2 linked regions of the Bacillus pumilus genome follow. The protein of the gene in region 1 interacts with the protein of each later gene in a pairwise test. Links are inferred from orthologs where the notes say so. Each region holds a gene or a part of one and is shown on either strand. Other genes may lie near its edges.

Region 1 (9,223 bases):
TCTGTGAAAAAGGCAATGATGTACCCAATACATAAGATTGGAGACAAAAAGACTTTTGCAAAAAAGCGGCCAGTTGCTCGTCCGAATGTTATTTTTTCGCCCGTTACTTTTGTCACTTTGATCCCAAGAGCCATCTTACCAAGAGTTCCTTGCAGTTTTGATGCTTCCATAATAGCGTAATAAAGCCATGTCAACACGATACCGATTAAGATCGATGCTACGTAGAAAAAGATAAGTCCCATAATGACAGCCCATTCTTCATCCGTCATGACGGTTGTGGAATAGTAATAGCTGTCATCCTCTAGCATAAATGCTGCCTCTGGGCTTGAGACAAAAAAGAGTGTGAACAAAATAAACATGATGAAGGCATAAGGAACACTGATAATGACGCCGTCCAAAAGGTGGGCAAGAAAGCGGTAGCCCACGCCTGCTAGCTCAGGATGCTTCTTTTCTTGAATGTGTGGTTCTGTTATGTTTGTTTCCATCCTATTTCTCCTTTATTATGTATGTTTTCTATAAATTTCTTATAATCATTCGTTATTATATCTTATGAATATAGTAAGATCAATGGAGCTGTTAACTTTTACATATATTTTAGATCAGTTTGTTCTTAATGTTTTATGTGAATAAATACTGAAAATTTGTGAAAATCATGGCACTTCTAGTTCTTTTACCTCCTGATTTTTTAACATTTTGTGATATTTTCGTCTTGTTTCCATTCTGCTGTTGACAACCGCTCTTCACATGGTACAATAGTCAAGGATTTTTTAAAGAAAGGTGTTCATGATGGGAACTGTCGTACTATTAAAGAACAACGAAATAACTGTAATTGAAGATATTTGCGAAGCTGATTTTTTGGACATGAAGCATGATTTGTCAAATGATGACGCAGCTTATATCTCTTGGTATGAAGATTACGATACTGCTTATGGATATTGATTTCATTTCATAGATGAAGCGTAAAAAAGGCGATACAACCTAAGTTGGTTGATCGCCTTTTTTACGTTTGTGATGTTCTTTCACTTTCAGGCTCTACATGAATAAAGATTTGTGCATGCGGAAATTCTTGCTGAATCTTCTCTTCAATTCGATCACATAATTGGTGAACATCTTCAATCGTTGTCTTGCCATCTACAATCAAATGGAAATCAATATATTCCTCTGCACCGGATCGTCTTGTTCGAAAGTCATGATATTCGATGAACTCTTGACTGAATCCTTGAATGATTGCTTCTATCGATTGTTCTTCCTCGGGTGTTAGCCGGGCGTCTACAAGCGGCGGGAAGGCTTCTTTCATGAGTTTAAATGCTTCACGCATAATAAAGAGAGCGAGTATCATTCCAATGATCGGATCTAAGAAATACCAATCGGTTAATGCTACAAGCAATAAACTGAATGCGACCCCTAGTGACGTATACACATCTGTTAACAGGTGCAATGCATTCGATTTCATGGCAACAGAATGCACTCGCTCCGCCTCTTTGTTCACAACCTTCGATACTATAAAATTGATGAGCGCGCCTATCAGCATCACCACAATGCCAAGCACAGGCAGCTTGACTGGCTCTGGGTGCATTAATTTGTGAACACATTCGTATATGATCCAAATGCCGGCAACGAAAATCAGCAAGGTCTCAATCGTTCCTGAAATATTTTCGACTTTTCCATGTCCATAAGGATGTTTAGAATCTGCTGGCTTTCTTGAAATACGAACAGAGATAAATGCAATAAAAGATGCCATTAAATCGAGAAAAGAATGAATGGCTTCTGATAAAACCGCAACAGATCCAGTCAACAGCCCCACAATGATTTTTAAGATGACAACAAATGTGTTACTCATCACGGATAGAAACGCGATTTTCGATGTCTTCGCTGATTGTTCCATCTATCGTCCTCCTTTAGGAGATCGTATGTCTATAAAAGCAATTCCCATGACCTGATTCTCACGTTCTTTCAGTTTACACAGTTGTGACGTTTTCTAATCCTGTTCACCGCAGCCTGTATTTTCTAGTGAGGTTACGCTATAATAAATGTTGCTCTTTCTTCAATATATCACTCATGCTGTGATGAATAGGAGAATAGACTACAGATAATGATATCCAGTGCCTTTCGCGGGTGACATTTATGCAGTGAATGGTAAAATAGGATAAAAACATAAATTTTTAAGGTGATGAGAAATGGAGCATTTGCTGAATCCAAGAGTAAAGGATATTGAAATTTCAGGCATTCGAACATTTTCAAATCTCGTATCGTCATATGAGGATGTCGTTTCTTTGACGATAGGCCAGCCCGATTTTTATACGCCGCATCATGTCAAAACAGCTGCCAAAGCAGCCATTGACGAGAATTTCACCTCGTACACTCATAATGCTGGTTTCCTAGAGCTAAGACAAGCGATCCAGCACTACATCAAGAAGAAAGTCAATCTTGATTATGATGCAGAGTCAGAAATCATTGTGACGACAGGTGCAAGTCAAGCGATTGATGCTGCGTTTCGAACCATTTTGTCAGAGGGTGACGAGGTCATTTTACCTGGACCTGTCTACCCTGGCTATGAACCGATCATTCGAATGTGCGGCGGGAAGCCCGTACATATCGACACAACGAATGCTGGCTTTAAATTAAATGCCAAACTGATTGAGGATGCATTAACGGAAAAGACAAAGTGTGTTGTACTTCCTTATCCTTCGAATCCAACTGGTGTCACGCTTTCGGAAGAAGAATTGAAAGAGATTGCCCAGCTCCTTGAAGGAAAAGACATCTTTATTTTATCAGACGAAATCTATAGCGAGCTGACATTTGACCGGCCGCATCATTCAATTGCCTCTTTCTTAAAGGAACAGACCATTGTGATTAACGGACTGTCTAAATCTCATAGCATGACCGGTTGGAGAATTGGCTTTTTATTTGCTTCAGCTCCAATTGCTAAACATGTATTAAAAGTACATCAATATAACGTGTCTTGTGCCTCGGCTGTCTCACAAAAGGCGGCACTTGAAGCTGTGACAAATGGTGTGGATGATGCACTCATCATGAGAGAGCAATATAAGAAAAGACTCGATTATGTATATGATCGGCTCATTTCAATGGGGCTTCCGGTCATTAAGCCTTCTGGCGCTTTTTATATTTTTCCATCCATTGAATCGTTTGGGATGAGTTCCTTTGATTTTTGTATGGAGCTGTTAGAAAGTACAAGACTTGCGGTTGTACCAGGGTCTGCTTTCTCTCCACTCGGCGAAGGGTATGTGCGTCTGTCCTATGCTTATTCACTTGAAACACTGAAAGAAGGACTTGACCGCCTAGAACAATTCGTCCTTGAAAAACGTTCCATTCATTTCACAGACTGAAACAACGGCTCTCTTGCCGTTGTTTTTATTTTGCAGGAAACATGATGTGAAATACGGTGCCCTTTTCGGGATGACTATCCACACGGATCGTCCCGTTGTGATTTTCTAAAATATTAAATGTCACCATGAGGCCAAGTCCAGTGCCTTTTTCCTTTGTCGTTAAAAAGGGCTCTCCTATTCGCTTCATGACCGATTCAGGAATGCCGACCCCTTCATCACGAATGGTAACGAGAATCCCATCTCTTTCTGCTTTGGCCGTAATGTCAACCTTACCTCCGTCCGGCATGGATTCGACGGCATTTTTGATTAAATTGATAAACACCTGCTTGAGCTGATTTTGATCCCCGTTCATCAGGAGATCCTCTTCTATCTCACTTGTGTTCATTAAAATACCATTTAAGTTCGCTTGTGTCTCTAATAGAGCCGTGACTTCGCTGATGATTTTTTTCAAATCAAGTGTCTGCATCGATGCCGTTTGCTGCGGTTTTGCCAGCATGAGCAACTCGCTTAATATAATCTCTATCCGGCTCAGCTCAGAGAAAACAATCTCGAAATATTGATCGCGATCTTTTGTTTTCGGTTTAATGAGCTGCAAAAAGCCTTTGATAGCGGTCAATGGGTTCCTGATTTCATGTGCAATGCCAGCTGCCAATTGACCTGCGATCGATAATTTTTCAGATCGGAGCATGAGCTCTTCTGTCTGCTTACGTTCCGATATATCTCTTAAAATAATTTGAACGGCTGTTTCCCCAAAGAATGTGGTTGGGATACACACCATTTCAGTATAAATCAGCTTGTGTTTAAATGTATGACAGCTCATCGTGACAATCTCGGAATCTGATGCTCTTTCAATAATACGCGACAAGCTCTTTTTCACTTTTTGCTGGTCACAGGAATGGATCTGGTGGAAAATATCCTTTCCTATTAATTTATCGTAATGCTCGGCTTCAAATAATTTAATGCCTGATTCATTCATAAACACCCATTTATGATCATGAATGACCGCAATCGTATCAATGGAGTTTTGGATGAGCAGCTGATACCGCTCCCGGCTTTTTTGAAGAACGGTTTGGAATTTCTTACGGGATGAGATGTCTACTAACAGCAAAAGCTCTGCCTGCTGATTTTGATAGATCGTAGGTGATGACTTCACTTCGATATGAATGCTGCTTCCATCTTTCCGCTTCCAAATCTGTTCAATCATTCCGACTGGAAGACCTTGCTGCAGCCTCGTAATTCGGCTTCTCACAATGTCATGGTACTCCTCAGCAATAAAGTCAAATGCAGATTTGCCGATCATGTCATCTCTTGTACATACCCCCATTAATTGAAGCATCGCATCATTCGCATAAACAATTTCCCCTAATATCGTAATACACAACGGATTTGGCAGCATGGCAATCAATTGTTCAGCTTCACTGACATGTTGGAAAGCCGGCAGACTGCCTAACGACTGTTCTGACACTTCTGATGTTGTTTGAAATGCTGCTTTTTGCGGTTCAGCGTCCAGCACCCTCATTTTTAGGATCATTTCTCTACTTAATTCGCTGTCTAACTCATCACAAGCAACAAAATCAATACTTGCTTCAATCCATACAGCTGTTAGATCACTTCTAAGCAGCCTAAAGTGGCAAATCTCTAGCATGTGCTGATTGTAGAAATAACTCTCGACGAGAAATTGATCTTCGGTATGAACATAGTCTTTCAAAAAACACCCTAGTAAATCCTTTTGTTCATAGAGCAAAAGCTGCTTACAGTTAGAAGAAATGTAGAGAAAGCGGCCATTAGAAGAAAGAACGGCATGTAAATCGATATTCGAATAAAGCTGATTCGAATCTTTCATTTTTTGTTCCATCGTCGTCCGACCCTCCTTTTCATTTTTTAGGGTTGTCCTTAGATTGATGTATAAAAAAGATTCGCTAGAAAACCCGTATTTTCCTTCCGTCATCGAGGGAAACGTCCATATTTTCAACAAAAAAGAGCACATTCTCTTGCTGTGCTCTCTGCTGTTTACTGCTTTTCATATTTCTTTTGTAATTCAACGTACTTATCAATAATTTTACTTGGGATGGTTTTAATGACGGAATCTTTATCTGAGACATAAGGTGTCACGACACTAAAAGCCACCTTCGGATTGGACGACGGATAATATCCCCCAAAGGTTAAATTGTATGTGGGATTTCCCCACCAGCTGCGGTTGGCACCATAGTAAAAGGTTTGGGCCGTCCCTGTTTTTCCAGCGACATCATGCTGACCAAAGCGGCCAGCGGCAGTACCGCCGGTCGATGTGACCATTTTCAGCCCCATTTTGACGCGGTCAATATCTGCTTTCGAGTTGTTAATCGTGTTCAGCACCTTCGGCTCATATTTTTTCACGACTGGGCCTACTTCATCCTTCTTCGTTGGAAGGTGAACGCTTTTCACCACTCTTGGCTGAACGCGATTTCCTCCATTGGCGATCGTCGACATGTACTGGGCAACTTGAAGCGGTGTATACGTGTCATACTGGCCAATTGCTTCATCGAGCAAAAGTCCGCCGACCGTCTTAGGATGTGTCTGCATCCCGCTTGATTCCTGCGGCAGGTCGATCCCTGTTTTTACGCCAAGACCGAATTGCGCATAATAGTTTCTCATTTTTTGCAGGTGCTCAGGTCTTGCCGGTAACGGACCATCCTTTTGATAGGTGATGCCCGCCATTCTCATCGCTACTTGGAACATGTAGACGTTGGAACTTTTTTGGAGAGCCTGAAGGTCATTGACCCATCCAAGAACTTTGTAAGACTGTTTCGGCTTTCCATTACTTCCTGCAAAATAAAGCGGTGTATCCATATAGGATTGGTTGTGTGACATCCCGTCCTGATAACCGCCAAGTACTGTGGCTCCTTTGACAACAGAGCCCATTTCGTACTGGGTCGTAAATGTTCCGATGGCATAATCTGTGACGTCTCTGCCATCCATTTTCTTGCCAGACATTGCGAGAACATCCCCAGTGTTAGGGTCCATCATCACGACAAATGCGCGGTCCATCATATAGTTTCTCGCACTAGCGGATCTAAGCTCTGATTCGACGATCTTGTCGACTTCCTTTTGCAGCTCCATATCAAATGTCAGTGCAAGATCAAGTCCTCTTCGTCCCTCTGTCCGCTTGATTTCATCGAGCAGCTTCCCGCCAACCTGTGTATATTGAACAGTCGCTTTCTCTGGATTCAGAAAATCTTCGTATTGATACTCTAAATAGCTCTTCCCTACCCGGTCATTTCGCGAGTAGCCTCTTGCCATATAGTAATCTTCACGCTCTTTTATAATGCCTTGCTCTGGTGTGGTCACACCGCCAAGTACATTATAAAGGGTCTTTTCATACGGATATTTTCTTGTCCAATCATTGATGACATTTACACCATGCAGTTCATCCAGATGCTCTGACACAAGTGAAATCTCTTCATATGTCAAACTCACGGATGATGTCTGCTTTGACTCTTTTGTTTCATCGAGTAAAGCAACTTTTTCGTCCCCTTTTTTCTCTTCATTTGGGTCCATTGCTTTCACGATTTGAGGCTCAAAGGCATATCCGCCTGTAAATCTACGATAGATCGCTGCAACTGCTTTTTCCTCTGCATCCTTTTCGATCGCCTTGACTTCTTTCTTAGGCACACGCTCTACTTGAAGCGGATAGACATCCTTTGCTTTAAGATCCTTTTTCTCTGCTTTTGAAATGAGCTTATCCGCTTCTTTCGGATGGCTCGCCAGCCAAAAATCTCGAATGTCACGCTCTCTCAAAAAATCAGTATCCATTTTTATATAAGTCGCAAGTTTTCTTGCTACCTTAATCTTATCCTTCGCTTTCACACCGCTTTCTGATGTATAAACGATGGCAGGTACACTTTCGTTATCAACGACGACTCTTCCTCTCGCGTCATACATTTTTCCTCTTGGGGACGGGTATGATGCTGTTTTGACCTCTGTTCGGTTTGCTTGCTTTTTATAATCCTCACCATTGACGATCTGCAGCACACCAAGCTTGATCACAAGTCCAGCAAATAAACTAAAGACAGCGAAGAAAAAGAGATTAATCCTCCAGGCGTTCCGGCGCTTGATTTTTTTCTGCTCGGCACTACCTTGATGCTGTTTCTCTCCCACTTATGTAGCTCCTCTCATCCTTTCAATCTTTTACAATTACCACTCATTATTGTAACACTTTTGTAATAGTTGTTACAGCGAAACAAGTGAAAAAAAGCTGTCAATCCCTATTATGCAAAAAAATATACTAACACTTTAAAATATTGGTATGTTTATGTCGTTTTCTTTAAATGGAAGAATTCCCTATCCTTTGATATGAGGCGGCTTTTTTTATGACTTTAACAAAAATGACAAACAGGCATTGTCAATGGAGGATGCTGGTACGTTTATAACAAAAAGTCCATGTTATGATTTTCTGTGAGAAAACAAAACAAAGATTTTAGGAGGAGTTACAATATGAAGAAGAAATCATTCTTTTTTTCAGCGCTAACGGCTGCTGCACTCATCACGTTCACTGGAGGACATTCAGCTGATGCGAAGGAGCTTAACCTGAAACAAGTGATACATGTACAGCATCAAACCATTGATCTTCATACATTAGCTGCAAAATTACATATCTCTTCAGATGTAAACAAGCTAAGCAAGTCGAATCAAAAAGAGATCGAAGCTCTTTTAAACAAGCTGATCAAAAGCGGTCAACCTGTTACTGGCACAAAAGTGGTGAAAGAAGTAAACAAAGCAAAAAATGAACAAAAACAAGAATCAGTGAAAAAACCAACTGCTTCTAAACCAAGTACGCCAGCTAAACAAAACACAAACAACAATAACAATACAAAAGCTGACCAAAAAGACACAACGGCAGCAAAAGCAGATAGCAGCTTGAATGCATTTGAAAAAGAAGTCGTTGAGCTTACAAATAAAGAGCGTGCAAAACAAGGGTTAAAAGCACTTTCTGTTGATTCAAAACTAAGCAAATCTGCTCGCGCAAAATCTCAAGATATGAAAGATAAAAACTATTTCTCTCATACAAGCCCAACTTACGGATCTCCATTTGATCAAATGAAGCAATTCGGTATCACTTACAAAACAGCAGGTGAAAACATTGCCCAAGGTCAAAGATCTCCTCAAGAAGTTGTGACTGCATGGATGAACAGTGAAGGCCACAGAGCAAATATCTTAAACAAAAACTATACACATATCGGTGTTGGTTATGTGAAATCTGGCAACTACTGGACGCAGCAATTCATCGGAAAATAAGATATCTAAAAAACCTGTCCCTAAGTGGGACAGACCAGATTGTTGACAAAGGGCTAAAATGATCTTCATTTTAGCCTTTTGTCTTCTTTTCAGCGTGATAGAAAACCTTTGCAGCCCTAGGAAGGACGAGTACCGGAGCGGAGCGAATTTGACATTCGTGAGCACCGGCACGCAGGACTGACACCGAATGCGAGGGTTTGTCTACACGCTGACCTGTCTCTAAGTGGGACAGGTCTTTTTATTTTACCCATAATTTATATATACTCTGTGTGCCGCTGTTTTCTTCGCCCTGTTCGCTCAGCTTTTCATAAAGTGACTTTGCAAGCGCGAGTCCTGGCATTTCTTCTCCCATCAGTTCTGCTTCCTCAAGTGCAATGCCCATATCCTTGATAAAATGCTTCACGTAGAACCCTGGCTCGAAATCACCTTTCAGCATTCTTGGTGCAAGGTTTGACAAGGACCAGCTTCCTGCCGCGCCCGTTGTAATGCTTTTGAGCACATGCTCTGGATCAAGTCCTGATTTTTCGGCATAGGCCATGGCCTCTGCAACGCCTACCATACCTGCTGCGATCGCAATTTGGTTACACATTTTGGTATGCTGA
Region 2 (9,251 bases), 1.9 Mb from region 1 along the record:
CTTTGAGCAAAATGGTTTTCCCAGCCTTAGGCGGTGCAACAATTAAACCACGCTGCCCAAATCCAACTGGCGCCATCATATCCATAATTCTAGTAGACAGGTGATTAGGCTGTGTTTCAAGAATCATTTGACGATCAGGGAATAGCGGCGTGAGTGCAGGAAAGTGAACACGTTCCTTAGCTGATTCTGGGTCGTCCCCATTTACCGCTTCTACATGAAGGAGGCCATAGTAGCGTTCATTCTCTTTTGGAGGTCGTACCTTTCCAGACACCTTATCTCCGTTTCGTAAATCAAAGCGTCTGATTTGTGAAGCTGAAATATAAATGTCTTCAGAACTTGGAGAGTAGTTAATTGGTCTTAAGAAACCAAATCCCTCAGACTGAATAATTTCAAGAACCCCTTCCATAAATAAGAGATCCTCTTGCTCAGCGTTCGCCTTTAAGATGGCAAAAATTAATTCTTTTTTTGTTAGTTTGCTGTAATAAGAGATTTTGTATTTTTTTGCTAACTCATACAGCTCTTTTAATTTCATATTTTCCAAAGATGAAATCGAAACATCTTTCAATATGGACACCACACTTTTCTAGTCAATGTATTTCATTACAAATGCATGACCAATGTATTTGATTAGCTTTTAATTCCGTTTTTGTTGGAATGACCTCGCTCTCATGGTAACGCTCCCACTCGTTTTATCTTAAAAGATAGGAACAATGTGAAATTGAGCTTTGTCAACATAGAGAAGGATAATGAGTATATCGTCATGATGCGGCAGTTTTAAACTTGTTGAAGCTTAAAAGAAGTAAATTCGCAGAAAATTTCGCAGCACTCTTTAGTTTTACCTCATTTGCAGAGAATATTCAACTTTAAAAAGAAAATGATATACATTTGACACCTATATGAAAAGCGGGTAATGAATACCCGCTTTCAGATTACGGACGAATGACAAGATTCGGTTTTTTCTTTAAGCTGTGTCTGCCGTCTACGAAACGAACTGTACCCGATTTCGCACGCATAACAACACTATGTGTTGTTCCAACAGAGCCTTTGAATTGAACACCTTTTAATAGCTCGCCGTCTGTTACACCAGTCGCTGCAAAAATGGCATCATCACCTTTTACAAGGTCTTCCATTCTTAGGACTTTGCCAACATCCAGCCCCATTTTCTCACAGCGTCTTAGTTCTTCTTCACTTTGAGGAAGAAGCTTTCCGTGGATTTCACCACCAAGTGCCTTTAACGCAACAGCAGAAAGGACACCTTCTGGCGCTCCGCCTGAACCAAATAGAATATCAACACCTGTGTGATCAAATGCTGTATTAATAGCTCCTGCAACGTCACCATCATCGATCAGTTTAATTCTTGCTCCTGCTTCTCTCAGTTCAGCAATAATTTTCTCATGTCGATCTCTGTTTAAAATCGTTGCAACGACATCTTCAATATCTTTGTTTTTTGCTTTTGCCACAGCGCGAAGATTATCAATGACAGGCGCTTCGATGTCGATGCAGCCTACCGCTTCTGGACCTACTGCGATCTTATCCATGTACATATCAGGTGCATTCAGCAGGTTGCCATGATCTGCAACCGCAATAACAGCTAAGGCATTCCAGCCGCCGCTTGCCACAATATTTGTTCCTTCTAACGGATCAACAGCAACATCCACGCGGGGTCCGTATCCGTTCCCAAGCTTTTCCCCAATATAAAGCATTGGTGCTTCGTCCATTTCTCCCTCGCCAATGACCACTGTTCCTTTCATCGGAATGGTATCAAATACATCACGCATTGCACTTGTTGCAGCATCATCTGCTTCGTCTTTTAATCCTCTTCCCATCCAACGGGCAGATTTTAATGCGGCTGCTTCTGTCACCCGTACTAGTTCCATCGATAAACTTCTTTCCATTTTTGTCCAAATCTCCTCTCACAGTCAAAGCCTTACGAATTTTGAAGTTCTTCTATTTCTTGGTCATTCAGCTTTTCACGCCAGATGGTTGCACCCAAGCCTTCAAGCTTCTTCTCAAGCAAACTATATCCTCTGTCTATATGTTCAAGCCCTGTGATTTCGGTCACACCGTCTGCCATTAACCCTGCAACGACGAGACAAGCACCTGCACGAAGGTCACTTGCTTTGACCTTTGCTCCTTGAAGCTGCGTTTGCCCAGTTATAATGGCAGATCTACCTTCGACCTTCATGTTTGCACCCATTCGACGCAATTCGTCAATGTGTTTAAAGCGGGCTGAGTAGATCGTATCTGTGACCACACTCGTGCCTTTCGCCTTTGTTAAGAGCGCCGTCATCGGCTGCTGAAGGTCAGTCGGAAAGCCCGGATACACAAGGGTTTTGATATCGACAGGCTTGAGTCCTTCGTTTCTGCCAACGATCAGCATCTGATCGTTGCTCGTTTCAATGGTGAACCCCATTTCTCTAAGTTTCGCCGTAATTGATTCTAAATGAGTTGGGATCACATTATCAAGAACAACTTCATCTCCCATCGCAGCACCAGCAATTAAAAATGTGCCTGCTTCTATGCGGTCAGGGATGATGGAATGCTTACAGCCATGAAGAGATTCTACACCTTCGATTCGAATCACATCAGTACCCGCACCTTTGATTTTGGCTCCCATGCTTGCAAGCAGTGTCGCTACATCAATAATTTCGGGTTCTTTTGCGGCATTTTCAATCACCGTTTTTCCTTCAGCCAGTACGGCTGCCAGCATGATATTGATGGTCGCACCTACACTGACAACATCAAGGTAAATACGAGCTCCGACTAATTTTTCAGCGCGCAAATAAATCGCACCCTGCTCGTTTGTCACCTCGGCACCAAGTGCTTCAAAGCCTTTGATATGCTGATCGATCGGCCTAGGTCCTAAGTGACATCCTCCTGGCAGTCCGATGACAGCCTGCTTGAACCTGCCGAGCATGGCTCCCATTAAATAATAGGATGCACGCAGTTTCTTCACCTTTCCATTAGGAAGCGGCATACTGATCATGGAAGAAGGATTGACGATCATTTCACCTTTTTCAAACGTAACCTTTCCGCCAATCTCTTCTAACAGATCTCGTAATGTGTCAATATCTGAAATATGCGGAAGGCCCTCAATGGTTACTGGAGAATCAGCGAGAATCGTGGCAGGAATCAGTGCCACTGCACTATTTTTCGCACCACTAATATGTACGGTCCCGCGCAAAGGGTCACCGCCGGCAATGTTTAACTTTTCCATATTTGTCTCCCTTCTTAAAGAAGATCACTGTTGGAGTTATACTGTTTGTGGATGTCGCGCTTTAAAAGGTCTTGTCCAAAATTTAGCCAATATCAAGAGAAAGAATACAGGTTAAACGAAATTTGTCGGAAGAAAAATAATCGAAGCTTTGCGAGGCTGTGATGTTCTCTTCTTTGCACAAAACATTTCTTAGCGTTTTTAAGGAAAACTGCGGCAAACGGGAGACAATCCCGCCTGCCACAATCACTTATTTATTCCAGTCTGCTAAAAATTGCTCAATGCCTGCATCCGTTAACGGGTGTTTTGTCAGCTGCTTGATGACTTTCAGCGGCATTGTGCCGATATGAGCACCTCTAAGCGCAGCTTCTGTCACGTGCTGCGGGTGACGAATGGATGCAGCAATGATTTGTGTATCTAATCCGTGAACATCAAAAATGGTTTTCACTTCGCTGATGAGATCGAGACCATTTTGGCCAATGTCATCTAAGCGGCCGAGGAATGGAGAGACATACGTTGCACCAGCTCTAGCTGCAAGCAATGCCTGGTTTGCACTAAAAATCAAAGTGACGTTTGTTTTAATACCAAGGTCTGTTAACGCTTTGACAGCTTTAAGGCCATCTGTTGTCATCGGTACTTTGACCGTGATATTTGGTGCGATGGCAGCAAGCTCTTTTCCTTCTTCAATCATTTCCTCTGCTTTAAGGGAAATCACTTCTGCACTGACAGAACCTGATACGACGTCAGTGATTTCGCGAAGACGGTCGTGGAATGATACGTCCTTTTCTTTCGCTACTAAACTAGGGTTTGTTGTGACGCCTGCTAAAATGCCAAGCTCGTGCGCCTCTTTGATGTCTGCGATATTCGCTGTATCTACGAAAAATAACATAACCGTGCCACTCTCCTATCAATAAATTGTCTGAAATGTAAATTTTGATTGCGCTTTCTCAAGATATGGAGAAAACCGCCTGTGACTCAGGCGGCTTTCGGTTCTCATCAAATTATGCTTGGTTAGAAGAACCAAATTCGCGCATTTTGCCGATAACAGTCGCTTTAATTGCGTCACGAGCTGGTCCAAGATATTTACGTGGATCATACTCTTCTGTTTTTGCAGCAAGTGTTTCGCGTACTGCTTTCGCAGAAGCAATTTGGTTTTCAGTGTTTACATTTATTTTTGCTGTACCAAGTGAAATTGAACGCTTGATGTCAGCAGTTGGGATACCTGTTCCGCCATGAAGAACAAGTGGAAGGCCTGTCATTTTACCAATTTCTTCCATTTCAGCGAAACCAAGGTTTGGTTCACCTTTGTATGGACCATGAACTGAACCTAGTGCAGGTGCAAGGCAGTCAATGCCAGTGCGTTCTACAAGCTCTTGGCATTCTTTTGGATCAGCATAAATAACGCCCTCAGCGATGACGTCGTCTTCTTGTCCGCCAACAGTCCCAAGCTCAGCTTCTACAGATACACCATGGAAATGTGCAAGCTCAACTACTTTCGCAGTTGTTGCTACGTTCTCATCGAATGGGTGGTGAGAAGCGTCGATCATGACAGAAGTAAATCCTGCATGGATTGCTTTTGCACAAGATTCAAAGCTTGAACCGTGATCTAAATGAATCGCAACAGGAACTGTTACATTATATTCTTCGATTAACGCTTTAACCATTGCGACAACTGTTTTGAAGCCGCCCATGTAGCGTCCTGCCCCTTCAGATACTCCTAAGATAACTGGAGATTTCTCTTCTTCAGCAGCTTGTAAAATCGCTTGCGTGAATTCTAAATTATTTAAGTTAAACTGTCCAACAGCGTAACCTTTTTCCTTTGCGTCTTTCAACATTTCTGTCATTGAAACTAAAGGCATGATGAAAAATCCTCCCTATGTAGCTAATTTGCTTACTAAAAAAAGCTCTCCACCCTAGCATGACCAGAATTTCTCGCCATATGTAAACTTTCAAAGTCAGATCGCTTTCTTCTTCTTATCTAGGATACCAATTATTCGACAAATCGGCAACAGAATGACTCGATTCAATCATTTCCATCTAACCATTTGTTTCGAGCGGCAAGTATTCTTTGACAGCATCTCGGATTTCATCAATATCAAATGGTTTCGCAAAGTGAGTCAATGCACCGAGTTCTTTTGATTCTTGGATCATGTCTAATTCGCCATAGGCTGTCATAATGATGACACGGATGTCTTCATCAATTAATTTCATGCGTTTTAAAATTTCAATACCATCCATTCCGGGAATCTTCATATCAAGCAGGACAAGGTTTGGTCTATGATTTTTCACAATATCTAACGCCTGAAGTCCATTGGCTGCTTGGAAGGTTTGATAGCCTTCTTTATGAAACACTTCATTCAATAATATTCTAATACCGTATTGATCATCGACAATTAAAATTTTCTCATTCATCTGTTACACCCCATTGCTTTCATTTTTCGCCATAAAAAGAGCTGTTGTTAAATAATTCTGTTTGATTTTCACATTTCCTTTATTTATAATAGTTTACTTTACGACATTTTCTGAGCATTTTTCCTAATATTCTCTTTATATTCTATTATAAAATGATCTGACCGAAGGAGGAAATCAGTCTTGTTAAAAATTTTCACGACCCAGTTATCAGGTATTTTTTCACGTATTGGAGAAAAGCAGGCTGAAGCGATCGAGGATGGTGCACGCCTTCTTGCACAAGCCGTTGTCAGTGGACATGCTGTTTATTTTCACGGAAAGAATGAACTGGCTGCTGTAGCCCTAGAGGCAACTGAAAGCAAGGAGCCATTTCCAGGTGCGAAAGTACTGCCGCTTGATCAAACGGAGCGCAGCTTGCTTCATCCAAGTGACAGGGTGCTGCTATTTTATTCAGACCCAGAAGACGAGGAGATTCAATCTCTTGTAAAAGAGCTGCACGCTCAAGGTACGCCCATTGTTGGTGTCGGTCCAGCACAAAAGGAGCCGTCCATGATTGAAGAGCATTGTGATGTCCACATTGATTTTCAGCTCAAGAAACCGCTTGTGCCCGCTGATGACGGAACAAGGTTCGGTTATCCTGCTTTAATGACATGCTTATACGTCTACCACGCTCTATCGTTTACTGTGAAAGAAATCGTTGAGGAATATGAATAAAAAAACTGCCGAGAAGATCATATTCTCGGCAGTTTTTGATTTATTTTGATTCAGATGCTTGCAGTGAAGCACCAACGAAATCTCTAAATAATGGCTGTGGTCTTGTCGGTCTTGAGACGAATTCTGGGTGGAACTGAGAAGCAAGGAACCAAGGATGATCCTTCAGCTCGATAATTTCAACAAGACGTCCGTCTGGGCTTGTACCAGAGAAGACAAAGCCTGCGGCTTCCATTTGCTGTCTGAATTCATTATTAAACTCATAGCGATGACGGTGGCGTTCGTAGACCACTTCGTCATTGTATGCAGCAAATGCTTTTGAGTCTTCATTTAATTTACATGGATACAGACCAAGACGAAGTGTTCCGCCTAGATCATCTACATCCTTCTGTTCTGGGAGAAGGTCAATGATTGGGAATGCTGTTTCAGGATCAATTTCCGCTGAATGAGCTCCCTCAAGGCCTAGTACGTTTCTCGCATATTCGATCGACGCAACTTGCATTCCTAAGCAGATTCCGAAGAATGGCACTTTGTTTTCACGGGCATATTGTGTAGCAATGATTTTCCCTTCCACTCCGCGGTCTCCGAAGCCTCCAGGAACGATGATGCCGTCTACATCTTGCGCGAAATCAGCCATATTTTCTGCTGTCACTTCTTCTGCATTGATCCATTTGATTTGAACGTCTGCATCAAATGCATAACCAGCATGGCGAAGTGATTCAACGACAGAAATGTATGCATCTTGCAGTTCAACATATTTTCCTACTAGACCAATTGTGACTTGTTTTGAGAGATTTTGTACTTTATCGACTAGCGCTGTCCACTCCGTCATGTCTGCATCTTGGCAGTCAAGTTTCATATGTTCACATACAAGCTTGTCTAGTCCTTGTTTTTGTAAATCAAGCGGAATAGAGTACAGCGTGTCTGCATCCTGACATTCGATAACAGCTTTTGTATCAATATCACAGAATAACGCAATTTTGTCCTTCATGTCTTGGGTCATTGGCATTTCAGTTCTGACCACAATAACGTTTGGCTGGATACCAAGGCTGCGGAGTTCTTTTACACTATGCTGTGTTGGTTTTGTTTTCAGTTCACCTGCTGCTCGGATGTAAGGAACAAGGGTACAATGAATGTACATCACGTTTTCACGGCCAATGTCACTCTTCATTTGACGAATCGCTTCAAGGAAAGGAAGGGATTCGATGTCTCCTACTGTTCCGCCGATTTCTGTAATGACCACATCTGCACCTGTTTCTTTTCCGGCACGGTACACGCGATCTTTGATTTCATTTGTAATATGAGGAATAACCTGTACGGTTCCGCCTAAATAGTCGCCTCGGCGCTCTTTCTTCAGAACAGTAGAGTAGATTTTACCCGTTGTGACGTTGCTGTACTTATTTAAGTTAATATCAATGAAGCGCTCGTAGTGACCTAAGTCAAGGTCTGTTTCAGCACCGTCATCTGTGACGAAGACCTCACCGTGCTGATATGGACTCATCGTCCCTGGGTCTACGTTGATATATGGATCGAATTTTTGAATGGTGACATCCATCCCTCTATTTTTCAGAAGGCGGCCTAACGATGCAGCCGTGATCCCTTTTCCAAGTGAGGAAACAACTCCTCCTGTTACAAAAATATACTTTGTCATTTCGTATGCTCCTCTCTTTTTTACCCTTGCATGACTAGACATGCACAGCTTCATCCTTTTTAGAGTGTATCCCTAAATCTCTTGAAAAATAAGAAAGCTCCCTTTCAAATAAATGAAAGGGAGCGTAAATGAACGTATCTTTACGTACTCTTTTTAGAGAGCCCAAAATACATACTACATAGTTCGCTCTCGAAAGTCAAGACGGTTTTGTCCTGTTTTGAGGACCGGTTTGTGAGGGTTATTTTTCTTCCTTATTATCGTCTAAATCGTCTTCGTCAATTTCTGTTAAGCCGTCATCATCTTCGTCGTCATCGTCTTCGTCGAAGTCTTCTATATCTTCGTCAATTTCCTCATCATCGTCTAGGTCGAGATCATCGTCGTCTTCAACAAGATCAAGATCTTCTTCAAGCTCTTCGATTTCTTCTTCCTCTTCAATTTCATCGAAGTCTTCTTCAACGACAGCTGCTTTTGTTTTTTTCTTTTTCGCTTTTGTTTTCACAGCTGGCTGAACTTCTTCTTCGATTTGATCAACTGGATACCAGCTGCGAAGTCCCCATCTCTGATCACCTAACGAAATAAAGCGGCCATCTATATTTAAGTCTGTATAAAATTGAGCAAGTCGATCATCAAGATCAGATTTTTGTATCCCTTGTAAACGGACCATTTCATCTATTAACTCGGAAAACGTAATCGGTGTTTTGCTGTCTCTGAAAATTTCATATGCAAGTTCAACTAAAGACATGTGCTTGAGCTGCTCCTGTGAGTATTCTTTCAAACTCAAGGTCAGACACTCCCTTTCTATTACATGTATGTATCCATTTATCAGTGAAATAATAAGTGTTTATCCCTTATTTTTACGACAAACCATACCTCTCATTATAAACAAATTAGAGGAGTTTATGCCACCTTTAATCATGTTAATTTTTGATTTTTTCTCATGGGGCGCACCATCTGCGTGAAATTGGTCTGGCTTTTGTGTACGGTATGCTTTTTGTCTTTTAGTTTGTCCATCTCTATTTTAAAACTGGATTCTCTGAATGAATAAGATAACGATAGCAATCGTACATACCATTCCCGCAGGCATGAGGACAAATAGTTTTCTGCGGCTGTTTTCTTTTTCTTCCTTCTTTTTTGGAGACTTTGAAAGCTCTGTGGAGACCATAATCCATATGATCATCGTGACTAATCCTAAAATACCCATAAATGTTGTGTTCATTATGATAACCTCCATATTGATACTTTTGCACATTTTATCATATTGATAAG

The links.
Region 2: the proteins of GKC25_RS06400 (region 1) and GKC25_RS16565 interact in binary tests that used the Bacillus subtilis proteins (3 or more experiments, as listed by UniProt). The link is inferred for Bacillus pumilus from one-to-one orthologs.

Annotation. Positions count from the first base shown.
Region 1 is NZ_CP046128.1:1,296,874-1,306,096, reverse strand. The notes cover bases 2,788-5,732. They hold GKC25_RS06400 (PAS domain-containing sensor histidine kinase), read right to left. Parts: upstream 5,203-5,732; coding sequence 3,373-5,202; downstream 2,788-3,372. Other genes in these bases: GKC25_RS06395 (peptidoglycan D,D-transpeptidase FtsI family protein), read right to left, coding at 5,358-5,732; GKC25_RS06405 (aminotransferase A), read left to right, coding at 2,788-3,347. Also shown: GKC25_RS06420 (RDD family protein), read right to left, coding at 1-485; GKC25_RS06415 (hypothetical protein), read left to right, coding at 787-939; GKC25_RS06410 (cation diffusion facilitator family transporter), read right to left, coding at 1,001-1,885; more of GKC25_RS06405, read left to right, coding at 2,178-2,787; more of GKC25_RS06395, read right to left, coding at 5,733-7,484; GKC25_RS06390 (CAP domain-containing protein), read left to right, coding at 7,821-8,621; GKC25_RS06385 (NAD(P)-dependent oxidoreductase), read right to left, coding at 8,860-9,223. UniProt on the Bacillus subtilis protein: Phosphorylates the sporulation-regulatory proteins spo0A and spo0F. It also autophosphorylates in the presence of ATP.
Region 2 is NZ_CP046128.1:3,238,108-3,247,358, forward strand. The notes cover bases 3,940-6,912. They hold GKC25_RS16565 (response regulator), read right to left. Parts: upstream 5,627-6,912; coding sequence 5,252-5,626; downstream 3,940-5,251. Other genes in these bases: fsa (fructose-6-phosphate aldolase), read right to left, coding at 3,940-4,103; GKC25_RS16560 (class II fructose-bisphosphate aldolase), read right to left, coding at 4,216-5,073; GKC25_RS16570 (DUF2529 domain-containing protein), read left to right, coding at 5,807-6,337; pyrG (glutamine hydrolyzing CTP synthase), read right to left, coding at 6,378-6,912. Outside these bases: transcription termination factor Rho, read right to left, coding at 1-565; glpX (class II fructose-bisphosphatase), read right to left, coding at 930-1,895; GKC25_RS16550 (UDP-N-acetylglucosamine 1-carboxyvinyltransferase), read right to left, coding at 1,928-3,217; more of fsa, read right to left, coding at 3,465-3,939; more of pyrG, read right to left, coding at 6,913-7,985; rpoE (DNA-directed RNA polymerase subunit delta), read right to left, coding at 8,224-8,766; GKC25_RS16585 (hypothetical protein), read right to left, coding at 9,004-9,201. UniProt on the Bacillus subtilis protein: Key element in the phosphorelay regulating sporulation initiation. Phosphorylation of spo0B during sporulation initiation.